DNA from 2 places in the Roseateles sp. GW821-FHT02E12 genome. Region 1 is predicted to be linked to the other one. Evidence: predicted binding sites of a transcription regulator. Region 1 holds the regulator's gene; the other holds the start of a gene.
The links. The regulator FNR, encoded in region 1, switches genes on or off when oxygen is low (the NO sensors DNR and NnrR bind a similar motif). The targets are predictions, from matches to a motif close to TTGATNNNNATCAA.
Positions count from the first base shown of each region.

Region 2: the regulator FNR is predicted to act here: its motif matches at 4,623-4,636, upstream of AC07V5_RS05155 (TraR/DksA family transcriptional regulator).

Region 1 covers NZ_JBWKVK010000002.1:1,182,066-1,187,916, reverse strand. The annotation lists gene icd (NADP-dependent isocitrate dehydrogenase) at 1-947, opposite strand, end outside; gene AC07V5_RS16200 (urease accessory protein UreH domain-containing protein) at 1,008-1,634, opposite strand; gene hemN (oxygen-independent coproporphyrinogen III oxidase) at 1,634-3,016, opposite strand; gene fnr (fumarate/nitrate reduction transcriptional regulator Fnr) at 3,148-3,885, shown strand; gene AC07V5_RS16185 (NAD(P)/FAD-dependent oxidoreductase) at 3,950-5,260, shown strand; gene AC07V5_RS16180 (hypothetical protein) at 5,223-5,516, opposite strand; gene AC07V5_RS16175 (hypothetical protein) at 5,513-5,776, opposite strand; gene ccoG (cytochrome c oxidase accessory protein CcoG) at 5,793-5,851, opposite strand, start outside.
Region 2 covers NZ_JBWKVK010000001.1:1,078,026-1,083,876, reverse strand. The annotation lists gene tgt (tRNA guanosine(34) transglycosylase Tgt) at 1-191, opposite strand, end outside; gene AC07V5_RS05180 (substrate-binding periplasmic protein) at 241-1,059, shown strand; gene AC07V5_RS05175 (substrate-binding periplasmic protein) at 1,081-1,839, shown strand; gene AC07V5_RS05170 (substrate-binding periplasmic protein) at 1,937-2,737, shown strand; gene AC07V5_RS05165 (IMPACT family protein) at 2,770-3,354, shown strand; gene queA (tRNA preQ1(34) S-adenosylmethionine ribosyltransferase-isomerase QueA) at 3,490-4,551, opposite strand; gene AC07V5_RS05155 (TraR/DksA family transcriptional regulator) at 4,682-5,053, shown strand; gene AC07V5_RS05150 (hypothetical protein) at 5,095-5,463, shown strand; gene AC07V5_RS05145 (substrate-binding periplasmic protein) at 5,606-5,851, shown strand, end outside.

The DNA.
Region 1 (5,851 bases):
GCGGCCAGCGCGTCGGAGATGTAGTCGCCGTTCAGGTTCAGCGTCGCGATGACGCTGTACTCGGCGGGGCGCAGGATGATCTGCTGCAGGAAGGCGTCGGCGATGACATCCTTGATGGTGATGTCCTTGCCCGTCTTCGGGTTCTTGAGCTTGCACCACGGGCCGCCGTCAATGGGCTGGGCGCCGAATTCCTTCTGCGCCAGCGCGTAGGCCCAGTCACGGAAGCCACCTTCGGTGAACTTCATGATGTTGCCCTTGTGCACGATGGTCACGCTGGGCTTGTTGTTGTCGATGGCGTACTGGATGGCCTTGCGCACGAGGCGCTCGGTGCCTTCCCGGCTGACCGGCTTGACGCCGATGCCCGAGGTGTTCGGGAAGCGGATCTTCTTGACGCCCAGCTCCTCCTGCAGGAACTTGATGAGCTTCTTGGCCTTGTCGCTCTCGGCCTCGTACTCGATGCCGGCGTAGATGTCCTCCGAGTTCTCGCGGAAGATGACCATGTCGACCTTGTGCGGCTCCTTCACGGGGCTGGGCACGCCGTCGAAATACTGCACGGGGCGCAGGCAGACGTAGAGGTCCAGCTCCTGACGCAGCGCAACATTCAGCGAGCGGATGCCGCCGCCAACGGGCGTGGTCAGCGGGCCCTTGATGGAGACGACGTACTCCTTCACGACCTGCAGCGTCTCTTCGGGCAGCCACACGTCGGGGCCGTAGACGCGGGTGCTCTTCTCGCCGGCGTAGATCTCCATCCAGTGGATCTTGCGGGTGCCGCCGTAGGCCTTGGCCACGGCTGCGTCGACCACCTTGAGCATGACGGGTGTGATGTCCAGCCCGGTGCCGTCGCCTTCGATGTAGGGAATGATGGGCTGATCGGGCACGTTCAGCGAGAAGTCGGCATTGACCGTGATCTTCTGGCCGCCTTCGGGCACTTGAATGTGTTGGTACATGGCAGGTGGGGCTTTCGCAATGAGGCGAGAGAAACGAGACGCGGCGAGTTTATGGCCGCGTCAGCAGGCCAGCATGACCCGCTGCCAAACCCCGTGCCCCAGCGCCCAGGCCGCGCCCAGCACCAGCGCGAGGCCGGCCAGGCGCAGCGCCAGCATCTCGCCGCCCGCGCCGCGCTTGAGCAGCCGCGCCCGCCACAGCGGCGCCACGACGAGGCCCGGCGTGCTGGCCAGCGCAAAACCCGCCATGGCCGCCGCGCCGCTGGGCACCGAGCCGGACAGGCCGGCCAGCAGCAGCGCCGCATGCAGCAGCCCACAGGGCATGGCAACCCAGGCCATGCCGGTTGCGAAGGCATGGCGGGGCTTGGGGCGCCAGTCCATCGCGCCCAGCCAGACAGGCATGCGGCCACGCACCAGCAGCGTCACACCCAGCAGCAGCAGCGCCGCCTGCAGCAGTGCCCAGGCCGGCTGCAGCAGGGCCGCGCTCTGGGATACGCGCGCAAGCGCCTCGGCCGACGCCGCCGCAACCGCGCCACCGGCCGTGTAGCCGAGCAGCCGCCCGGCCAGCAGCTTCATCGGGCGATTGCCGCCGGCCAGCGCACACGGCGCGCTGCACATCGCCGCGCAATGAGGCGTGCCGGCCAGGCCCATCAGCGTGGCCGACGCGATCAAGGCCGCGTCGAGCGACATCAGATGATTTTCGAGAAGCGCTCGCGGCTGGCGTCGGCCTGCAGATAGCGGTCGAAGACCAGGGCGACGGCGCGCACGAAGTACCAGCCCAGTGGCGTGACCTGGATGGCACCGGGCTCCATCGTGATCAGCCCTTGGTCCGCGAGCTGGCGCAGGCGGTCGAACTCGGGCGCGAAATAGGTCGGCACATCGACCAGGTACGACGCGGCGATGGACTCGAACTCCACGCGCCCCTGGCACATCAGCGCCATGATGACGGCGCGGCGCAGCAGGTCGTCGCGCGTCAACGCCAGGCCGCGCTGCACGGGGAGCTGGCGCTGGCGCAGTGCGTCCTCGTACTCGGCCATGGTCTTGGCGTTCTGGGCGTAGGTGGCGCCCACGCGGCTGATGGACGACACGCCCAGGCCGACGAGGTCGCAGTCAGGCTGCGTGGAATAGCCCTGGAAGCCGCGGTGCAGCAGGCCCTGGCGCTTGGCCACGGCCAGCGGGTCGTCCGGCAGCGCGAAATGATCCATGCCGATATAGGTGTAGCCCTCGCTCAGCAGCGCGCTGATGGCGCCGGACAGCATGGCCAGCTTGTCGCCGGCCGGTGGCAGCAGCTCGGCCACGATGCGGCGCTGCGGCTTGAAGCGCTGCGGCAGGTGGGCGTAGGCATACATCGCGATGCGGTCCGGGCGCAGTTCGGCCACCTGCGCGATGGTGCGGGCGAAGCTCGCGGGCGTCTGCAGCGGCAGGCCGTAGATCAGGTCGACATTGGTGGACGCAAAACCCAGCTCGCGCGCAGTGGCCATCAGCGCAGCCACCTGCTCCAGCGGCTGCACGCGGTGCACGGCCTTCTGCACGGCGGCGTCGAAGTCCTGCACGCCGAAGGACAGGCGGTTGAAACCCAGCGCGCGCAAGTGCGCCAGCCGGCCGGCATCCACCGTGCGCGGGTCCACCTCGATGGACAGCTCGGCGCCCGGCAGCAGCTTGAAGCGCTGGCGCAGCGCGTCCATCAGCGAGGTCAGCTCGGCATCGGACAGGAAGGTCGGCGAGCCGCCGCCCAGGTGCAGCTGCGACACCGGCGCCGTGCCGCCCATGGCCTCGGCCACGAGGTCCATCTCGACCTCCAGCGTGGCCAGGTAGGGCGCGGCGCGCTCATGGTGCTTGGTGATGATCTTGTTGCAGGCGCAGTAGTAGCAGAGCTGCTCGCAGAAGGGGATGTGCACGTAGACCGACAGCGGCTGCACCGTGCCGCGCTGGCGCAGCGCCTGCAGATGCTGAGGGCCCTGGTAGGCCTCCACCAGGCGATCGGCCGTGGGATAGGACGTGTAGCGCGGCCCGGCGACGTCGTGGCGGCGCAGCAGATCGGCATCGATGGGGCGGTCGGTGACAGCAGACATGGCGTCACTGTGCCGGCCGAAACAGGCCCCGGCGTTGATCCAGGTCAAGGCCGCAGCGGGTGCCGCCGAGAACAATGCATTTCATGCTGACCACCCTGCCTCGCCCCATGAGCGTGCCGATCACTCCCGACATGCCCGCGCAGCCCGCTGCCGCGGCGCTCGAGCCGCTCAAGGTCGCCTGCGCCAGCTGCAATCTGCGCGAGCTGTGCCTGCCCGTGGGGCTGAGCCCGAGCGACCTGCAGCGCCTGGACGGGCTGGTGGAAAAGCGCCGCAGCGTGCAGCGCGGCGACCACCTGTTCCGCAACGGCGACCGCTTCGATGCGCTGTACGCCGTGCGCACCGGCTTCTTCAAGACCTGCGTGAGCAGCGAGGACGGCCGCGACCAGGTCACCGGCTTCCAGATGGCCGGCGAACTGCTGGGGCTGGACGGCATCAGCAGCGACCACCATCACTGCGACGCCGTCGCGCTGGAGGACTCCTCCGTCTGCGTGATCCAGTACAGCCACCTGGAGGAACTGTCGCGGGAGTTCACGATGCTGCAGCACCAGTTCCACAAGATCATGAGCCGCGAGATCGTGCGCGACCACGGCGTGATGCTGCTGCTGGGCAACATGCGCGCCGAGGAGCGACTCGCGGCCTTCCTGCTGAACCTCACGCAGCGCCTGCAGGCGCGCGGCTTCTCGTCCAGCAGCCTGGTGCTGCGCATGACGCGCGAGGAGATCGGCAGCTACCTCGGCCTCAAGCTCGAAACCGTCAGCCGCACCTTCTCCAAGTTCCAGGAAGACGGCGTGCTGGACGTCAAGCAGCGCCAGATCACCGTGCTCGACCCGCAGGCCCTGCAGCGCCTGATCTCAAACGCCGCCTGCTGAAGCGCCGCCCGCGCGGCTCCAGCATCTTTGCTGCAGCGCAGCAAATGAGGCGTAGCATGGCGCCATGCGTCCCCAAGTCCTCATCATCGGCTGCGGGTTCGGCGGCCTGGAAGCTGCCCGCGCCCTGCGTACCGCCGATGTCGACATCACCGTCGTCGACAAGACCAACCACCACCTCTTCCAGCCCCTGCTCTACCAGGTGGCCACGGCGGGGCTCTCCGCGCCGTCCATCGCGGCGCCTATCCGGCATCTGTTCCGGCGCCAGCCCAATGTGACGACGCTGCTCGGCGAAGTCGTCGCCCTGGACGCCCAGGCGCAGACGGCCACGCTGAAGGACGGCGCCACGCTGCGCTGGAGCCACCTCATCGTCGCCGCCGGCGCCACGCACAGCTATTTCGGCCGCGACGACTGGGCCGCGCACGCGCCCGGGTTGAAGACGCTGCAGGACGCCTTCGAGATCCGCCGCCGCGTGCTGCTGGCCTTCGAAGCCGCCGAGCTCGAGGACGACCCAACCCGGCGCGCGGCGCTGCTGCAGTTCGTCGTCGTGGGCGGCGGGCCCACCGGCGTGGAGCTGGCCGGCACTTTTGCCGAGATCGCGCGCCACACGTTGCCCGGTGAGTTCCGCCGCATCGACCCGCGCCAGGCCCGCGTGCTGCTCGTGGAAGGCGGGCCGCGGGTGCTGCAGTCCATGCCCGAGGCCTTGAGCGAGCGCGCCCGCGAACAGCTGACGGCGCTGGGCGTGGAGGTGAAGCTGAACGCCCGCGTCACCGGCATCGACGCCGAGGGGTTGGACATCACGACCGCCGCTGGCCCGGAGCGCCTGCACAGCCGCTGCGTCGTCTGGGCCGCAGGCGTGGCCGCGTCGCCGCTGGGCCGCGCGCTGGCGGACGCCACCGGCTGCACGCTGGACCGCGCCGGCCGCGTCGTCGTCGAACCCGACTTGAGCCTGAAGGGCTTTGCGAACATCCAGGTCATCGGCGACCTGGCCGCCGCGCAGAGCCATGTGCCGGGCCAGGAACCCCGGCCGGTGCCCGGCGTCTCGCCCGGTGCCAAGCAGATGGGGCGGCAGGCCGCCGCCAACATCCTGCGCCGCCTGCGCGGTGAGGCGACAACGCCCTTCCGCTACAGCGACTACGGCAACCTCGCCACCATCGGCCGCCACAGCGCCGTCGTGGACCTGGGCACGCCGGCCGGGCCGCTGCGCTTCTCGGGCTACGCGGCCTGGCTGTTCTGGCTGTTCGCCCACGTGTACTTCCTGATCGGCTTTCGCAACCGCTTCGTCGTGCTGATGGACTGGGCCTGGGCCTACTGGACGCACGACAGGCACGCCCGCGTGGTTACCGAGGCCATCCCGGCGCGCGACGCGCAGGCTTGACCTCGTCGGCCGGCAGGTTGACGAGCAGCAGCGCCAGGCTGGCGCCCAGCGCGATGACGCCCCAGAAGATCAGGAAGCCGAGCGTGTAGACGGCCTGGGCCGACAGCTCGATGGGTGCTGCGCCGAACCAGCGCAGCTCGCCCGGGTCGACGACGGCGAACACCAGCAGCTCCAGCACGCCGGCCGAGAGGAAGGACGACCAGGCCACCGCCATCGCGAAGCGTGCGATGCGCGAAGGGCCGGCCTGTCCGTTCACCGCTTGACCTCCGGCGTGCCGGTGGCGGCGTGATTGCGGGCGATCAGCGCGGGCACGTCGCCAGACCGGGCGTGCACGTCGGCCGGCTCCACCTCATCGGCCGACTGCTGGGCCTTGGCGCGCAGGTCGAGCGGCGGGTCGGGGTGCTTGATCGCCAGGCCCAGCGTGACGAAGCTCGCGACGACGACGATGGCGGGCCCGCCCGCCACCAGCCACACCATCGGTTCCCGCCAGGCGGCGTTGGAATTCACTGCAGACATGGGGTTCTCCTCGCCGTCAGCGCGGCAGCACGAAGGTGGATTTTTCGACGACGCTCTCACTGGCCGCTCCGTCGA
Region 2 (5,851 bases), on a different contig from region 1:
ATCCACAGGTGGAAGGTGTTGCCCAGGATGATCTGGGCGCCCATTTCCTCCAGCGAGCGCGGCGTGACGCCCTTGACCGTGCCGTAGGTGCCCACGGGCATGAAGATGGGCGTCTGCACGACGCCGTGGTTGAGCGTGAGCGTGCCGCGGCGGGCGCGGCCTTCGGTCTTGAGGAGGTCGAACTTCAGCATGGGGATGGGATTGTCGCAGCGGGGAAGGGCACGCCTACACTGAATCGCGATGAGGATCCCCGCTACGGTCACATCCCGGCTGCTCCATCTGCTGCTGGCCTGCCTCATGCTGCCCACCGCGGCGCTGGCCTGCGGCCCTTACCGCGTGGCCTTCTACGAGTACGCCGTCCTCTATCACCGCGATGCCGATGGCCAGTACCGCGGCATCGACAAGGACGTGATCGACGAACTGGCGCGGCGCAGCGGCTGCCGCTTCGAAACGCGGCTGGAGTCGCGCGCACGCACCTGGGCCCTGCTCACCTCGGATGGCGTGGACATCACGGTCTCCGCGGTGATGAATGCCGAGCGCGGGCGCATCGTCGAGCTGGTGCCCTACATCCAGTCGCGTCGCGTCGTACTGCTGCACGACCGCACCGTGCCGAGCACGCCAGACGCCTTTCTGCAGGATGAGCGGCGCCGGCTGCTGAAGGTGAGGGCGGCGCGCGACGGCCCGCGCATGGAGGCCGTGCTGGCCCGGTTGCAGGAGCGCGGGCGCATCGTCGAGGCGCCCGATCAACCCACCGCCGTGCGCGCCTTCAAGGCCGGCCGCGCCGACGCCCTGCTGATCGGCGTCGCCAGCCTGGCGCGGCTGCGCCAGCTGGACCCCGACCTCCAGGCGTACGAAGCCGCCGTCTGGGCCCCTTCGGAGCGTGTCGTCGGTGCGTTGGCCATGTCGCGGGAGCGGGTCGCCGAGGCCGACCGCGAGCGGCTTCGCGAAGCACTGCTGGCCATGCGGCGCGATGGCAGCCTGGACGCCATCGTGCGTCGGCATGCCGGTGACAAGCTGGCCCCTGCCCTGCGCCTGCCTGACGGCGACAGCGGACCCTGAGTGCGTGAGAGGACACCCCTGATGCTGCGCCGCCGCCCCCTGCTCACACTCGCTGCGGCCCTGCCCCTGCCCGCAGCGGCCGCTCGAGCGCCGCTGCCGGCCTTCTGCCACGCGCTGCCGCCGCTGAGCTTCGAGCAGGAGGGCCAGGTGGCCGGCCTGGCCGTCGACCTGCTGCGCCGCATGGCCGAACAGGCCGGCCTGGAGCTGGGCCTGGCCCTGCAACCCCGTCTGCGTGCCGAGAAGTCCTTTCTCGACACTGCCGGCAGCCTGCTCTTCCCGCTGGCCCGGCTGCCCGAACGGGAGAACCGTTACCGCTGGGTCGGGCCGATCCTGCCGCGCCGCGTGGGCATCTACAGCCTGAGCCAACGCACGGACATCCGCTTCCGCGGCCTGCACCAGCTCGATGGCCTGCGCGTGGGCGCCACTGCCGGCACGGCCACGCTGGAACAACTGCTGGCCGAGGGCCTGAAGCCGGGCAAGGAGCTGGAGGTGTCGCCCAGCTACGAGGCGAGCGTGCGCAAGCTGATGGCCGGGCGCATGGACTTGCTGGTGATCGGCGACCTCAACGTCTACTGGCAGCTGCACCAGATGCGCGAACCATCGGACCGGATCAAGGAAGTGGCCGTGCTCGACGCCAGCGCCGACTACTGCTTCGGCCTGCGGGTGGACGGCGATCCCGCGCTGGCTGACGCACTGCAGCGCGCGCTCGATCAGCTGCGCCGCAGCGGCGCCGTCGAGCGGCTCCGGCAGGCCTACGGCCTGCCGGCCAGCGCCGCCTAGAACCGGCAAACCCGCCATCAGGGTTGCAATCGATGCCATGCAACCCCACACCGCCTTAGTCTGGGGCAACCTGCTGCATCACTCACAACATCGGCCCATGCCTCACGCGCCGATCTCCGCCCTGCTTGCAGGGTTGACGCTGGCCTCGATCAGCCTGGCCGCCCACGCCTGCGGCCCCTACACGGCCGCGCTGTACCCCTACGCCCGCTTCTACTACGAAGACCCGCAGACCGGGCCGGCCGGCATCGACAAGGACATGTTCGACGAACTGGCCCGCCGCTCCGGCTGCCAGCTGCGGACGGTGGTGGAGTCGCGCGTGCGCATCTGGGACCAGATGCGGCGCGGCGTCGTGCAGCTGACCTTGTCGGCGCTGATGAGCCCGGAGCGCCGCGAGATCGCCGAGATGGTGCCCTATGCCCAGGGCCGCTACCAGGTGCTGATGAGCCGCGAGCTGGCGGCGCGCATCTCCAGCATCGCCGCCTTCGAGGCCGACCCCAAGCTGAAGCTGCTGGACGTGCGCGGCTACGTCCACGGCCCGACCATCGACGCCTGGGTGCTGCGCATGCGCAGCCAGGGCCGGCTCGTCGAAACCGGCGACTTCGCCACGGCAGCCCGCATGCTGCGTGCCGGCCGCGCCGACGCGCTGCTGGCTTTGCCCAGTGGCTGGGGCATCGCCATGGCGGCCTTCGACGACCCGGATGAACTCGTAGCGGTGGACGTGACTCCCAACGAGCGCAACGCCGTCGCACTGGCCATGGTGCGCGGCATGCCGGAGGCCGACCGCCTGCGCCTGCGCCGCGCGCTGCAGGCCATGCTGGCGGAGGGCAAGGTCCACGAAATCCTGAAGCGCCATCTGGGCGACAAGGGCGCCAAGGCGGCGGCCTACACCGGCGACTGAACCGGGCCGGGGCGGCGGGACAATCCCGCGACATGCCCCTGACCCTCGCGGCGCCGGCCGAACACGAACTCGTCATCAAGAAGAGCCGCTTCCTCGGCCGCGTCGAGCCCTGCGCCGACCGCGCAGCCGCGCTGGCCCGTGTCGCCGAGCTGCGCGCCGCCCACCCCGGCGCCGCGCACGTCTGCTGGGCCCTGCTGGCCGGTGGGCATTCGGCCGCCAACGATGACGGCGAACCCGGCGGCACTGCCGGCAGGCCCATGCTGGAGGTGCTGCGCCACCAGGGCCTGGACGGCGTGCTAGCGACGGCCGTGCGCTACTGGGGCGGCGTCAAGCTGGGCGCCGGCGGCCTGGTGCGGGCCTACACCGACTGCATCGCCCAGGCGCTGCTGACGGCCGAGAAGGTCGAGCGTGTGGCCCAGGTGGAGTTGGGTTGCGAGCTGCCCTACGAGCTGGAGGGTCGGCTGCGCCGGCTGGCCGAGCAGCATGGTGCGCAGCTCGTCGATGTGGGCCACCAGGCGCGCGTCAGCATGCGCTTCAGCTTGCCAGTCACGGCGCGGGCCGCGTTCACGGCCGCTGTCGACGAAGCGGCTCAGGGCCGTGTGGTCTGGAGGCTCTGAGCAAGTCCCTCGCGCGCAGCGCATCCCTGCTTTGGGCGGTCTGCGGCGTTGCAAATCCTCGCCATAGCAGCGGCTATGGCTGTGGTTTGCGCCTGGCAGCCCATCCCAAACCAGGGCGCGCTGCATCACGGGAACTCACTCAGAGCCTCCAGTGCGCGAAAGCAGCATCGCGTCGCCGTAGCTGAAGAAGCGGTAGCGCTGCGCGATGGCATGCGCGTAGACAGCGCGGATGTGCTCGTAACCCGCAAAGGCGCTCACCAGCATCATCAGCGTGCTCTTGGGCAGGTGGAAGTTGGTGACGAGACGGTCGACGACGCGGAACTGGAAGCCCGGCGTGATGAAGATGTCGGTCTCACGCGCGCCGGCCTCCAGCTGGCCACCGCGAGCGGCCGATTCCAGCGCGCGCAGCGTCGTCGTGCCCACCGCCACGACCCGGCCGCCGCGGGCATGGCAGGCAGCCACGGCGTCCACCGTCGCCTGCGGCACCTCGAACCATTCGCTGTGCATCTTGTGGTCGGCCAACTGCTCGACGCGCACCGGCTGGAAGGTGCCGGCGCCCACGTGCAGCGTCACATGGGCGGTCGAAACGCCACGCTCGGCCAGCCGCGCGAGCAAGGCTTCGTCGAAATGCAGGGCCGCCGTCGGCGCGGCGACGGCGCCGGGTTCCTTGGCGAACACGGTCTGGTAGCGGCGCACGTCGTCTTCGCCGTCGGCATGGGCGATGTACGGCGGCAGCGGCACATGGCCGTGGGCCTCCAGCAGCGTGAAGGGGTCGCCGGCAAAGCGCAGATGGAAGAGCCCGTTGTCCGGCCCGCAGCGGCCCAGCACCTCGGCATCGAAGGCTTCGGCAAAGCGCACCCGGCTACCAGGCTTGGGGCTCTTGCTGGCGCGCAGGTGCATCCAGACTTCCTGCGTGCCGGGCAGCACGCGCTCGACGAGGGCCTCCACCGAGCCACCCGTCGCCTTGACGCCGAACAGCCGCGCCTTGATGACCTGGGTGTTGTTGAAGATCAGAAGGTCGCCGGCGTTCAGCAGGTCCGGCAGTTCGCGGAACACGCGGTCCACCAGATCGTCACCGCTGGCGTCTAGCAATCGCGAGCCGCTGCGCTCAGCAGCCGGGTGCTGGGCAATCAACTCGGGGGGGAGGTCGAAATCGAAGTCGGCGACCGCGTAGGCCGGCGGGGCGGATTGGGTCATGAACGCTTGAGGGCCTGACAGACCCGTGCCAAACCAAGGAGAAGGGATCCGGATTCTCCCATCGCCCCACCTTGATGCAGCTCAAGGCGGCGCCACCGGCGCGGTGCCAGCATGAGCGCCAGGAGGTTCCATGACCACTGCCCTCACCCCCGGACAACATGCGCTGCTGGAGAGCGAGCTGCGGCTGGCGCACCAGCGCGCGCAGACCGCCCTGCAGACCCAGCGCGACGGCAGCGACCGGCTGGCCCACGCCGCGGCGCTGGTGGCGGACGACCCGCGCGAACTGCGCGAGCACGGCTCAGACCGCGAGCTCGACCAGGCCCGCGATGACCACCTGTTGGCGGAGCTGCAGGCCATCGACGACGCACTGATGCGCCTGAAGACCCCTGGCTACGGCCGCTGCATCGACTGCGCAGCCGTCATCCCCTTCGACCGCCTGCAACGCCAGCCCCAGGCCCTGCGCTGCATCGACTGCCAGGCCGCCGCCGAAGGCGCACGCTGAACCTGCCCACCGCATCTATCCGCATTCCCAGGAGACCCCCGATGTTCCACGCCGTCGTCCACCTCGACCACCACCACGCCCAGGTGCTGCATTTCGATGCCCACCAGGTCCATGCAGCCCGCATCGAGCCGCATGACCGGCGAGCCCCTGGCCACGACGAGCACAGCGAGCATGCCCTCTTCGAGGCGATCTGCCAGGCCGTGCAGGACACGCCCGAGGTGCTGGTGACCGGCTCGCACCCGGTCATCGGCCAGTTCCGCCACTACGTCAACGAGCACCGGCCCAAGCTGGCCCCGCGCATCGCCGACTACCGGCCCGCCGCACCGCTGAGCCAGGGCCAGATGCTGGCCATGGCGCGCCTGTTCTTCCTCTCCCACGACCGCATGGCCGGCGTGCCCACGCCGGGCTGAGCGGCAGGTCGGCAGCGGCGGCAGCGCCGGCTGCGGGAAATCTCACACCTGGCCGCCCGGCTGGGCCGGACCTGTCATGTGCGCCACCTAGACTCGCGGCGCCCCAGATCCCGCCGCCGTGAAACGCCGCTCCTGCCTTGCCTTGCCAATCCTCCTCGGTGCGCGACTCCCGGTCGCCGCGGCCGACGATGCCGTGTTGCTGGGTGTCACCGAGAACCTGCCGCCGCTGAACTACCTGGACGACGGCGACGCGCAGGGCTTCAGCGTCGAGCTGCTGCGGCTGATGGCTGCCCATGCCCGCATGCGCCTGGAGCTGCAGGTGCTGCCCTGGCAGCGGGCCATGCAGGTGGCCGAGGCCAACGCCCACAGCGTGCTGTTCTCGCTGACG